Krasilnikovia cinnamomea: one gene and its partner. The protein of the gene in region 1 binds, or shares a complex with, the protein of each later gene. Links are inferred from orthologs where the notes say so. Each region holds a gene or a part of one and is shown on either strand. Other genes may lie near its edges.

Region 1 (2,711 bases):
AGTGGGCGTGCGGGTCGTCCGCCGAGCGAGCCTGCCAAGCCTCGTTCCCGACCAGCCAGTCGAAGGACTCGGTCTGGATGGCGAGGAGGTTGGGAACCTCAAGTTGCTCGGTGATCCTGCCGAACGAGATGCGGCGGGGAGCGTATGCGCTCGACGTACGACTGGTCTTCGCAGGGCGGGAAGCTGCCAAGATGCGTCCTTCCGAGGACCGGTGCTGCTGATGCGGCTGAGCTGCGGTATGCAACTGTCTGCGTGCACTTTCTGGCTGCGTGCACTCCAATGGACCCCCCAGGAAGTTATCCGGATGGATATCCTGGCAGGGCGCAAGACAGAAGGCAGCGCAAACTAGCAGTGTAGCCGCTCGGCTAACCGCTGTCCAGCCCTCGCCGAGGGGCGCTGCGGAGCGCGTCCCCGCGGCCTCCTACCGGCGCCTCTCGGGGCCGGTGCCGCAAGCGGGGCCGCTCTGGAACGCGGCGTCTCTCCCTCGTGCCGTCCGCGGGTCCCGTTCGTCTCGGTGTACCCACAGGCGGGCTGTCGCAAGCGCGGAAACTTGCTGATGTCAGCGTGCCTGCCAGCGGACACACAGTCAAGGGTCTCGGCGCCGTGCCGTCGCCCAACGGACGCGGCATAGCGACCATAACGCACGCCCGGTACGGGTTGGCGACATTTGTCAGTCGGCAACCTGACCGCCCCGGAAAGGCGACCTGACCTGCGAAAGCACAGAAATGACAAAAGGTGGAGGCCCTAATGGACCCCCACCCTTTGCCGTTACGCAGCGTCAGCTCACTTGAGCGTAACCTTGGCGCCTTCGCCCTCGAGCTTGGCCTTGGCAGCCTCGGCCTTCTCCTTGTTGACACCCTCCAGGATCGCCTTGGGGGCACCCTCGACGGCGTCCTTGGCCTCCTTGAGGCCCAGGCCGGTCAGCTCACGCACGACCTTGATGACCTGGATCTTCTTGCCGCCGTCGCTCTCCAGAACGACGTCGAAGGAGTCCTTCTCGGCCTCGGCCGCGCCACCGTCGCCGCCACCCGGGGCCGCGGCGGCCGCAACGGCAACCGGGGCGGCCGCGGTGACCTCGAAGGTCTCCTCGAACTGCTTCACGAACTCCGAGAGCTCGATCAGCGTCATCTCCTTGAACGCGTCGAGCAGCTCCGCAGTGCTGAGCTTCGCCATGTCTGGCGTCCTTTCCTTGTTTCTGAAAATGAAAAGTCAACTCCGCGCGGGGCTTCAGCCCTCTGCGGAACCCTCTGCGCTCTTCTTGTCCTGCAGTGCCGCCGCCAGGCGGGCAGTCTTGGACAGCGGCGCCTGGAACAGGCCCGCCGCCTTCGTCAAGTTGCCCTTCATGGCGCCGGCCAGCTTGGCCAGCAGCACCTCGCGGGACTCGAGGTCAGCGATCTTGTTGACCTCGGCGGCCGTGATGGCCTTGCCCTCGAAGACGCCGCCCTTGATGACCATGACCGGGTGGGCCTTGGCGAAGGCCCGCAGACCCTTGGCCGCCTCGACCGGGTCACCGCTGACGAAGGCGAGCGCGGTAGGACCGGTGAACAGCGCGTCGAGACCCTCGATGCCCGCCTCGGTCGCCGCCCGCTTCGCGAGCGTGTTCTTCGACACGGAGTACGTAGTCTCCTTGCCGAGCGCCCGCCGCAGCTCGGTGAGCTGGGCAACCGTGAGACCGCGGTACTCGGTCAACACAGCGGCCTTCGAGTTCCGGAACTGGTCCGTCAGTTCGGCAACGGCAGTGGCCTTGTCGGCCCGGACCGGCTTGTCCGCCATGTCCCTCCTCTCTCCTTGCTCGAGCCGCCGGAAGATCCAGGCCCGAACACGAGAAACGCCCCGGCGCAGGTGAGCGCACGGGGCGGACATTGACGGCCAGACGCGGTCGGCTAGGACCGCGGCTCGCAGACGATGGTCGCGAACCGTTCTCCCCTGCGCGGGCCGCCCGCGGGTTGCGGGGCCTTCGGCTGCGGCCTCCGTCGGAGAACGAAACTGTCCGACGACGGGTGCCACGGCGACCGGCGGTCTGTGGGTGGAACTTCGAAACGAAGAGTACGCGGCCCCGCCCGCGAAACCAAATCCGCCCATCTCGTGCCTCGCGGGTCGTCCCCGCCACGCGGCTTGTTCCCGATCGCCGACGGCATCACGGTCGGAGCGGCCGTCGACTCCGACCGGGGATCTGGGACATGCGAGAGCCCCCCGGAATGGTCCGGGGGGCTCTCGACGCGATGCGGCGTGACGTCAGACGTCGGCGCTCTCGCGCAGGTTCTTCACCACGTTCGGGTCGATCTGGATGCCCGGGCCCATGGTGGTGGTGACGGTGACCTTCTTGAGGTACTTGCCCTTGGCCGCGGACGGCTTCGCGCGCAGGACCTCGTCGAGGACCGCGGCGTAGTTGTCGACCAGCTGGTCGGCCGAGAACGACGCCTTACCGATGATCAGGTGCAGGTTCGAGTGCTTGTCCACCCGGAAGGTGATCTTGCCGCCCTTGATGTCCGAGACCGCCTTGGCGACGTCCATGGTCACCGTGCCGGTCTTCGGGTTCGGCATCAGGCCACGGGGGCCGAGGATACGGGCAATCCGGCCGATCTTGGCCATCTGGTCCGGGGTGGCGATCGCGGCGTCGAAGTCCAGCCAGCCGCCCTGGATCCGGGCGACCAGTTCGTCCGTGCCGACCTCGTCCGCACCGGCGGCCACGGCCTCCTCGGCCTTCGGGC
Region 2 (10,521 bases), 1.2 Mb from region 1 along the record:
CCGGACGGAAAGCCCGCGTCGGCACCCTTGCTACCCGCCGGGGCGGGATTGTTCTGGAAGTCGCTGCCGTTGGGGTTCGTACCGCTGCTGCCGCCCGATGTGCCGCACGCGGCCAGCAGGCAGGTGGCGCCGAGGGCACCGGCACCCGCCAGCACGGCGCGGCGGGGCGCCACTGCGCCCTGGCGGGTCGGCTCACCCTGCGGATGCGCGATGTCGGTCCTCGCCTGCACGTCAGTCATGTGTCGGTACCCTCCAGTGCCCTCGGCCGCGCCCGGACCTTACGCGGCGTTGTCTGTAGATACGCGGAATCCACCGCAGTGGTTCATGGGTCTGACCGAAATTATCCGGGCACCTCGGGCGGCGTTCTCCCCCTTTGTGGCGTTTGCGGGAGGCTTTCGGGTGGATTTCGCGGCCTCCCGTGCTTGGCCGACACAGTGACGCCGGGCCTGCGGCATGCGGGCCCGGCGTAGCTGTGTGTTACCTGAGAGCGGGAAGGTTCAGCTGTCAGCGGCGGCCCGCGACCGCGCGGCGCGCGGCTTCGCGGTAGCCGTCGCCGCACCGTTCGCCTTCGCGGTGCTCGCGGCCGCACCGTTTGCCTTTGCTCGGGTACGCGTGGCGCCGGTGGACCGGGCACCGGCGGTCGTCTTGCCGTTGCCGTTGCCGTTCGCCTTGGCGGCGCGGGCCACCGCCGCGGCGCATCCCTTCGGCTGCCCGGACAGCCCCAGGACGTGACGCAGGAAGCTGCCGGTGTGGCTTTCGGGCACCTCGGCCAACTCCTCCGGGGTGCCGGTGGCCAGCACGAGCCCGCCCTTGCTGCCGCCTTCCGGGCCCATGTCGATCAGCCAGTCCGCGGTCTTGATCACATCGAGGTTGTGCTCGATGACGATCACCGTGTTGCCCTTGTCAACCAGCCCACCGAGCACCGTAAGCAGCTTGCGGATGTCCTCGAAGTGCAGGCCGGTGGTCGGCTCGTCGAGCACGTACACGGTGCGGCCCGTGGAGCGCTTCTGCAGTTCCGAGGCCAGCTTGACGCGCTGCGCCTCGCCGCCGGACAGAGTGGGGGCGGGCTGGCCGAGCCGTACGTAGCCCAGACCCACGTCCACCAGGGTGCGCAGGTGACGGTGGATCGCCGGGATCGCGGAGAAGAACTCCGCCGCCTCCTCGATCGGCATCTCCAGCACCTCGGAGATCGTGCGCCCCTTGTAGTGCACCTCCAGGGTCTCCCGGTTGTACCGGGCGCCCTTGCACACCTCGCACGGGACGTAGACGTCCGGCAGGAAGTTCATCTCGATCTTGATCGTGCCGTCGCCCGCGCAGTTCTCGCAGCGGCCGCCCTTGACGTTGAAGGAGAACCGGCCCGGGCCGTACCCGCGCACCTTCGCCTCGGTCGTCTCGGCGAACAACTTGCGGATGTTGTCGAACACCCCGGTGTAGGTGGCCGGGTTCGACCGTGGGGTACGCCCGATCGGCGACTGGTCGACCCCCACCACCTTGTCGACGTGCTCCAGCCCGGTGACGCGGGTGTGCCGGCCGGGCACCATCCGGGCGCCGTTGATCTGGTTGGCCAGCACGGTGTGCAGGATGTCGTTGACCAGCGTCGACTTGCCCGAGCCGCTGACCCCGGTGACCGCGACGAACTGCCCCAGCGGGAAGCCCACCGTCAGGTTGCGCAGGTTGTGCTCGCGGGCGCCCTGCACCACCAGCTCCCGGCCGGTCACGCGGGGACGGCGGACCATCGGAGTGGGTATCGACTTGCGCCCGGACAGGTACGCCCCGGTCGGCGACTCCTTGCTGTCCAGCAGGCCCTGCACCGGCCCGCTGTGCACGATCCGCCCGCCGTGTTCACCCGCGCCCGGGCCGATGTCGACGACCCAGTCCGCGGTCCGGATGGTGTCCTCGTCGTGCTCGACCACGATCAGCGTGTTGCCGAGCTTCTTGAGCCGCACCAGCGTCTCGATGAGCCGGTGGTTGTCCCGCTGATGCAGGCCGATGGACGGTTCGTCCAGCACGTACAGCACGCCGACCAGGCCGGAGCCGATCTGGGTGGCCAGCCGGATCCGCTGCGCCTCGCCGCCGGACAGGGTGCCGGCACCGCGGTCGAGCGACAGGTAGTCCAGACCCACGTCGACGAGGAACCGCAGCCGGGCGTTGATCTCCTTGAGCACCCGCTCGGCGATCATCTTCTGCCGGCCGTCGAGCTCGATCGTGGCCAGCAGCTCGGCGCAGTCGCCCACCGACAGCGAGCACACCTCGGCGATGCTCTTGCCGGCGATCGTCACCGCCAGGACCTCGGGCTTGAGCCGGGCCCCACCGCACGACGGGCACGGCACGTCGCGCATGTACCCCTCGTACTTGTCCCGGGACCAGTCGCTCTCGGTGTCGGCGTGGCGGCGTTCGAGCCACTGCACCACACCCTCGAAGCCCGTGTAGTAGGACCGCTCCCGGCCGTACTTGTTGCGGTAGCGGACGTGGACCTGGTCGTCGGAGCCGTACAGGATCGTCTTCTGCGCCCGGGCCGGCAGCTGCCGCCACGGGGTGTCGATGCTGAACTTCTCCTGCTCGCCGAGCGCCTCCAGCAACCGCAGGAAGTACTCCAGGGTGGTGCCGCCCGACCACGGCTGGATCGCGCCCTCGCGCAGGCTGCGCTCCACGTCCGGGATGATCAGCTCCGGGTCGACCTCCTTGCGGGTGCCCAGCCCGGTGCACTCCGGGCAGGCGCCGTAGGGAGCGTTGAAGGAGAACACCCGCGGTTCGAGATCCTCGATCGCGAGTGGGTGGTCGTTGGGGCAGGCCAGGTGCTCGGAGAAGCGCCGCTCCCGGTGCGGGTCGTCCTCCGGCAGGTCGACGAAGTCGAGCAGCACCATGCCCCCGGACAGTTGCAGGGCACTCTCCACCGAGTCGGTGAGGCGCTGCTTGCTGCCCGATTTCACGCTGAGCCGGTCGACCACCACCTCGATGGTGTGTTTCTCCTGCTTCTTCAGCTTCGGCGGCTCGGTGAGCGGGTGCACCACCCCGTCGACGCGGGCGCGGGCGTAGCCCTTGGACTGCAACTCGCCGAAGAGGTCGACATACTCGCCCTTGCGGCCGCGCACCACGGGGGCCAGCACCATGAAGCGGGTGCCGTCGGGCATCGCGAGGACCCGGTCGACGATCTGCTGCGGGGTCTGCCGGCTGATCCGCTCCCCGCACACGGGGCAGTGCGGGATACCGGTACGGGCGAACAGCAGCCGCAGGTAGTCGTAGACCTCCGTGATCGTGCCGACCGTGGAGCGCGGGTTGCGGGAGGTCGACTTCTGGTCGATGGAGACCGCCGGTGACAGACCCTCGATGAAGTCGACGTCGGGTTTGTCCATCTGGCCGAGGAACTGCCGCGCGTACGACGACAGGGACTCGACGTAGCGGCGCTGGCCCTCGGCGAAGATCGTGTCGAAGGCGAGGCTGGACTTGCCGGAGCCGGACAACCCGGTGAACACGATGAGGGCGTCCCGGGGCAGGTCGAGGTTGACGTCGCGCAGATTGTGCTCACGCGCGCCGCGGATGATCAGTCGGTCGGCCACAGCCAGCCACTCCGTCTAGGGTCTTCGGGGTCTTGGTCTTCGGTCCGGGCTTCAGTCGCGGCAACTCTAGCCACGGGGTACGACAAGTTCCGCCGGCCTAGGTGCAGCGCCCCGCAGTTGCTGCACATTCCCCCAGATCGGCCACCCCAGACGTCACCCGGGCGGGGCGACCGCCAGATCTCGGACGTCCCACACCTGCACGCCGCCGATCCTCTGCGGGGAGCGCCCCAGCAGGTCAGTCAGCGTCGCCGCCAGCAGGTCCGCCTTGTCGCTGCCGGGCACCAGCACCACCGCGTCGGCACGCCAGAAGCTCAGGTCGGTGCGCGCGGCCCGCCGGTCGACGGGCGTCAGCACCGGCCGGATGCCGTACTCGCGCACCCAGTCCAGCAGCACCGTGCTGGCGCGCGGCGGCGCATGCCACGAGCCGGTCTCGTCGCTGGGCGGGTCGGCCGGGCCCATGAAGTAGCCGCCCGGCACCGCGAACTCCAGCCCCGACAGGGCGGCCCAGCGCATCCCCGCCCGCCCGTGGGTCACCTCGGGCAGCGGCACCGGCACCAGGGTCCGGTCGGCGCTCACGTACTGCCGCCAGGTGCCCTGGGTGAGAAACGGCGGCAGCGGGTCGGCGCCCACGATGGGCAACGGCTTGGGCAGGACCGGCACCAGCGCCACGGCCAGCCCGGCCCAGAACGCGACCCGCCGCCGGTGCGGGTAGTCCCGGATCCGGTCGGCCGCCAACGCGATCAGCACCCCCACGAGCGTCGCACTGACCATCGCGAACCGGGTCACGCTCACCAGGTCCAGGATCGGCACGTGGCTGATCAGCCCGAACGGCAGCGGGATGCCGGTGTCGTGCCCGGCGACGCGCAACTGCGGGCCCAGCGACATCACGAGCAGGACCGCGCCGGCCAGCGCGGTGGCCCGCGCCGCCGCCGAGCGCCACAGCATGACCACCATCACACCCAGCATGATCAGCATCGGTACGCCGAAGAAGGTGTTCTCCTCGGTCGCGCTGACACTGACCGCGCGGGCCAGGGCGGCGTTGCCGGCCAGTGACTGCCGCGCGTACGCGCCGAGGGAGAGCAGGTCGGTCACGTACTGGTCCGGCGGGAACGGCTGCCCGTGATAGCTGCCCGCGCCGAAGAACTGGTGCCACAGCGGGTACGCCAGCAGCGCCCCCGCCGCCGCGGCGGCGACACCCAGCCCCGCGACGAACCGGCGCCACACCGCCACGGCCTCGCGCCGCCGCTGCACCGCGTACGCCAGCGCGAACACGCCCAGCGCCAGCGCCGTGAACAGCAGCGTCTCCTCGTTGATGAAGGCCTGCACCGTGATGAGCAGCGCGAGCGCCAGCCCGCCGCGCACCACCCGCCCCGGCTCGCGCAGCCGCAGCACCTGCCACACGATGAACGGCACCACGAACTGGCAGACGAAGTTCACATGCCCGTTGGCGTGCGACACCATGGCCGGCGCGAACCCGCACCACAGACCACCCAACCAGGCGGCCAGGCGGCCCCGGACCAGCCGGGTGAACAGCCAGTACCAGGCCGCGGCGGTGCCCGCCAGGCCAAGGGTGAGCAGCAACGCCACCGACACCCCGGCGCCCAGTAGGTGGGTGACCGGCGCGGCCGGCAGGCTGAGGGCCAGCACCGAGGTGTTCGCCATCATGTTCACCCCGGCCGGGGCGTTGAGCCGGTCGCTGACCAGCAGGTCGGCGCCGTGGAACACGACCCGCTCACCGTGCGCGATCATGAACAGGAAGACGCCGTGGTCGTCGTCGTTGGCGGACAGCACCCGCCCGTTCGGGTCGCGCCACAGCTGCAGCAGCACCAGCACCGCCAGCGCGAGGTAGCTCAGCAGGGCACCCGGGCCGGCCAGCCGCCGCCAGCGCCCTACGGACGCACCGGGCACCGGCGCGACGGGCTCCGGGGTTCCGGGCTCCGCCCGCCCGTCGACCGCCTCGGTGACCGCGTGCACCGCAGCATTCTGCCAGGCAGCCGACCCCGGCGTCAGGACAGGGCCCGGTGACGCGCGCCCCCGCCGACGGTGCCCCGCAGCCCGATCTCCCGGATCCCGGGCGTATCCAGGACAGCACCGCCGCCCGGCACCGGAACGAGCCTCCGGCCCGCCCCCGGTTCAGCGTCGCCGCCACCGCCGCGGACCTCCCGTACCGGCATCACGGTGGCCCCGGCCAGCGCGTCGACCAGCGTCGATTTGCCGGCGCCCGCCGGACCGAGCAGTGCCAGCGTGCGCCCCGGCCCGAGCAGTGCGCGCACCGCGGTCAGCCCGTCGCCGCGCGACGCGCTGACCGGCAACACGGGTACGCCCGGCGCCACGGCGGCCACCCGCCGGGTGATCGCGTCGAGGTCTGGGGCGGCGTCCGACTTCGACAGCACCACCACCGGCCGCGCCCCGGACGCCCCGGCCAGGGCCAGCAGGCGTTCGACCCGGGCGTCGTCGGCGCGGGGACTGATCGGCTCGACCACCGCGACGGTGTCCATGTTGGCGGCCAGCACCGGCCCCGCGGCACCGGCGTCCCCGGCGGGTCCGAGCAGTGCCGTGCGGCGGGGCAGCACGTACTCGACCGTGGTGCGGCGGTCCGGCCAGCGCCGCAGCACCACCCAGTCGCCCGGGCACGGCAGCCGGGCCGGATCCGCGGCGGCGCAGATGAGCACCGGGCCGCCCAGGCTGGCCCGTCCCACCCCGGCGGCGTCCAGGACGGTGCAGACGCCGCGGTCGGCCCGCAGCACCCGGGCGGGCACCGTGTCGGCACGGTCGAACTGCCGATAGGCGTCGGCGAAGCCATCGTCCCAGCCCAGGAGGGACAGATCCGACACGCTGCCTACCTCCTTCGGGGGCTCGATCGACGGGTCTGCACAGACCGTACGGTCACCGCTACGCCCGGGAAAGCGAATTCCGGTGCCGGGTTGTCGGTGCCGACCAGTAGGGTTCAAGCCATGTCGGCCACTTCCTGGCAACCCCCGGCACACCCACCCCTGACCGCGGACCAGCCGCACTACGACACTCGGGGCGTCCGGTCATGATCGCGCCCTTCCCCGCCCGCCCGCGCGACCCTCGGTGCGATCCGTCATGACGGTCGATCCGCTCGCGCTGATGACCGACGTGGAGGAGGCGACGCAGCGCCTGCTGCGCGCCGCCGAGTCCCTCGACGACGATGCCGTCGCCGCGCCGTCCGAGCTGGCGGGCTGGACCCGGGGCCACGTCCTGACCCACCTGGCACGCCAGGCGGACGCCATCACCAACCTGCTCACCTGGGCGCGCACCGGCGTCGAGACACCGGCGTACGCCTCACCGGCGGCTCGCGTGGAGGGCATCGAGGCCGGGGCCGAGCGACCCCTGGCCGACCAGCTCGCCGACCTGCGCGCCGCGCACGAACGGATGGCCGACGCGGCCGCCGCCATGCCCGCCGAGGCGTGGACGTTCCACATCCCCGGCCGCAACCAGCTCGCCGCCGCCCTGCCCTGGGTACGCCTGCGGGAGGTGGAGGTGCACCACGTGGATCTCGGTGCCGGGTACACCCCCACGGACTGGTCCGAAGCGTTCGCCCTGCGGCTGCTGCGCGAGATCGTGGGCGGCGCGGGCGCCGACGCGCCCGCGCTGGTGCTGCGCCCGTTCGGTCTGGACCATGAGCTGGTCATCGGTGACCGCGCCACGGCCCCGGTGGTCAGCGGCCCGACCCGGTCCCTGGCGGCGTGGCTCGCCGGACGCGGCGACGGCGCCGACCTCACGGTCTCCCCCGACGGTGCGCTGCCGACCCCGGCGACCTGGATGTGAGCTGATCCACGTCGCCGGCCAAGGGGTTCCGGCCGTTCACCGCGCTACGGCAGGGATTCCACGCGGCCCAACGCGGCCATGATCTGCGCAGCCTCCACGGGCAGCGAGAACATCGGGTAGTCGTAGGCGATCGCGTTGTCGTGCTCCTCGGCCGAGGTCGCCGCCGTGCAGTCGGTCAACGTGATCACCCGGTAGCCGTTCTCGTACGCGCTGCGCATCGTGGACTCGACACAACAGTTGGTGAGGAAGCCACCCAGGATCACCGTCGTGATGCCCCGGCTGCGCAGAATGAAGTCGAGGTTCGTGCTGGCGAACGTGTCCAGCCCACGTTTGCCCTCGACGAGGATGTCCCCTTCGGCCGGTGCGAGAACGTCCACGATGGCCGCACCCCACGTGCCCTTGACGAACGCGTTGCCGTCCACCACGCCCTTGAGGATCCCGTACGGATGCCGGCTCAACTCGCCGTACCCGGGAGCGAACGTGATCGGCGCATGCATGATCGTGACACCGGCCGCCCGGGCCGCCTCCACCAGCGCCACGGTCTTCGGCAGCATCCCGGTCTTGTCCATCACCGCCGCCACGGCGCCGTGCAGGGCACCACCGTCCGAGGTGAACTCATTCTGGTACTCGATGAGCACGAGCGCGGTCGTGGCGGGATCCAGGTGCAACGTGTCGGACACGGCTCAACCCCCAGCGAAGATGCGGACGCGGTGACCTCAGGTGTCCATGCAAACACACCGCCACACCGTCCGCCCTCAGCTGAAGGGCTCCGTCGCGGCGCGCCGCCGAACCTAGACTGGGCGACACCCCCGCCGGCGCCTGGCGGCGGGTGGACGGTGGCGAACACGCGCGGAGGTGCCGGTGGACCTACGACATGAACCCCTGCGCTGGCACCCCACGCCGGACCCCTCCCCCGCCGGGTGGCCACCACCACCGCCCGGCGACGCCGGCCCGACCGTGCCCGGCTGGCTTGAGGAACGGCTGTTCGACCAGCGGATCGTCATGCTTCGCGGCCCGCTGACCGGGCAGTCCGCCACCGGCGTCGCGGCCGCCCTGCTGACCCTCGACGCGACCGGGCCCGCCCCGGTGCAGGTGCACATGGCCAGCTCCGGCGGCGAACTGGGCGCGGCCCTGTCGATCGTCGATGTCATCGACGCGATGACGGCACCGGTGCATGCGGTGGTCACCGGGGAGGCGGGCGGGGCCGTGCTGGCGGTGCTGGCGGCGGCACGGACCCGGGTGGCGTACCGGCACGCACGGTTCCGGCTGGCCGAGCCGCACGCGGCCGGGGTCACCGGCACGGCGGACGAGGTCGCGGCGGCCGCCGGCCAGCACCTGCGCGAACTCGAGGAGGTCGTGCTGCGGCTCGCCGGCCTGACCGGGCAGTCACGCACCCGGATCGAGGACGACCTGGCGGCCGGGCGCAGCCTGACGGCGGCGCAGGCGCGCGACTACGGACTCATCGACACGGTGATCGGCGAGGACACCGACTCGGCCTGAGGTCGTTGCGCCGCGCGAAGCGCAAAAAGGCGCGAACCCGTTCGGGTTCGCGCCTTTTCAGGTACGAGTTACTCGGCGACCTTGACGCCCATCGAGCGGGCCGTACCGGCGACGACCTTGATCGCGGCCTCGACGTCGTTGGCGTTGAGGTCGGGCAGCTTGCGCTCCGCGATCGTACGGACCTGCTCGGCGGACAGGGTGCCCACCGTCTGGGTCAGCGGGTTCGACGCGCCGGACTGGATCCCGAGCGCCTTACGGATCAGGAAGCTCGTCGGCGGGGTCTTGTAGGTCAGCTGGTGGCTGCGGTCCTCGAAGACCGTGACGACGACCGGAATGATCTCCCCGCGCTGGTTGGCGGTGGCCTCGTCGTACTCAACCTTGACCGCCCGCATGTTGGCGCCGGTCGGGCCGAGCATCTTGCCGAGGTCGACCATCGCGGCGTTGCCCGCCTCCAGCGCGAGGGTCACCACGTGGGTCTTCTTCTTGGGCGGCATTGCTTCAGGGCTCCTTCGTGTGTGCTGCACGGGCCGAAGTAGGGAGCGCCGCCAGCATCTGAACGCACAACAACCCCGAGACCTTACAGCCGCGCCCACGAAGTGGTCAAAACGGCGTTAGTCCCGGGTAGCGCCCACCAGTGTAACCCGGCCGGGGTGGGCCCCGTGGGCGGCCCTCAACCGCTGGTCAATGACAGATCGTCCGCGAGGAACCATTCCCCGGAATCGAGGTCCCGCGCATACACCGCCAGGGAGAGGCTGCCCCCGGAGCGCGCGGCGGTGAGCTGCACCGAAACCCGCGGAACCAGCCCCAGTCCTCGCCGTGGCACCCGTTGGCTGCCCCGGCTGAACCGGGAGTCTGCCGCCGGCCGGGCTCGTCGGTGCGGGTCGCCGTGCGGTCAGTACCGGTCGCAGTAGCAGGACGCCATCAACGACCGGACCGAGTCGACGTACTCGGGATTGGGCAGTTGCTTGTCGCCCAACGCCGCCTCGGCCGTGCCGAACCCGGCGTTGTACGCGGCGATCACCACGTTGAGCAGGCACACGCTGGAGTGGCTGCGGCAGTCGCTGGCCTTGAGGCTGTAGTTCTCCTTGAAGTACTTGTCGCCGAAGTACTTCGTCAGCCAGGCCAGGTAGTTGGCGCCGAGGACGGCGTTCTGGCGGTAGTCGTGGGCGTCGAACGCCTGCCCGAACCGGTCGTTGATCATCTTTTGGGTGTCGGGCATGACCTGCATGAGCCCGCGCCCGCCGTCGCAGTTGACGATGTCGGACTGCCAGCCGCTCTCGTGCCATGCGGTCGCCAGCACGAGCCGGGCCGGCAGCTTCAGCGACGGCGCCGACGTCGGCCAGTAGGACTTGCCCGCCGCGGCGTTCAGCGCCGATTTCGCCTTCGACTTGGAGACCTTGACGCCCTCGTGCTTGGCGCACGCGGGCGCCTGGAAGTTGTTCGGATCCTCGGTGGGTGCCGCTTTGGTCTTGGTCTTGGCCTTCGGCTTGGTCGGTGCGGTCCGCGACGCCGTCGGCGACGCCGTGCTGGGCTCCGGGGCGGGTGACTCGGTCACCACCGGCACGACCGGCTCCGACGAGGCCAGATCCACCGGCGCGGGCGCCGCGCTCCCGGCGTTGTCGTCGTGCCGGCCAAGCCCGCACCCGGCCGCTAGCACCACCGCGACCACCGC

What was found.
Region 2: rplJ (region 1) and EV385_RS24485 share a complex: the UniProt entries of both Bacillus subtilis proteins name them as parts of the ribosomal stalk of the 50S ribosomal subunit. The link is inferred for Krasilnikovia cinnamomea from one-to-one orthologs.

What each region holds. Positions count from the first base shown.
Region 1 is NZ_SHKY01000001.1:4,119,402-4,122,112, reverse strand. It holds rplJ (50S ribosomal protein L10), read right to left. Parts: upstream 1,774-2,711; coding sequence 1,228-1,773; downstream 1-1,227. Other genes in the region: rplA (50S ribosomal protein L1), read right to left, coding at 2,236-2,711; rplL (50S ribosomal protein L7/L12), read right to left, coding at 784-1,173; rpoB (DNA-directed RNA polymerase subunit beta), read right to left, coding at 1-190. UniProt on the Bacillus subtilis protein: Forms part of the ribosomal stalk, playing a central role in the interaction of the ribosome with GTP-bound translation factors (such as IF-2, EF-Tu, EF-G and RF3).
Region 2 is NZ_SHKY01000001.1:5,351,838-5,362,358, reverse strand. The notes cover bases 7,631-10,521. They hold EV385_RS24485 (uL11 family ribosomal protein), read right to left. Parts: upstream 9,344-10,521; coding sequence 8,918-9,343; downstream 7,631-8,917. Other genes in these bases: EV385_RS24480 (lytic transglycosylase domain-containing protein), read right to left, coding at 9,742-10,521; EV385_RS24490 (ATP-dependent Clp protease proteolytic subunit), read left to right, coding at 8,211-8,849; EV385_RS24495 (cysteine hydrolase family protein), read right to left, coding at 7,631-8,029. In the rest of the region: EV385_RS24520 (Rieske (2Fe-2S) protein), read right to left, coding at 1-239; EV385_RS24510 (hypothetical protein), read right to left, coding at 3,711-5,465; EV385_RS24500 (maleylpyruvate isomerase family mycothiol-dependent enzyme), read left to right, coding at 6,645-7,349; more of EV385_RS24495, read right to left, coding at 7,394-7,630. UniProt on the Bacillus subtilis protein: Forms part of the ribosomal stalk which helps the ribosome interact with GTP-bound translation factors. Required to recruit RqcH, which is part of the ribosome quality control system (RQC), to stalled 50S ribosomal subunits.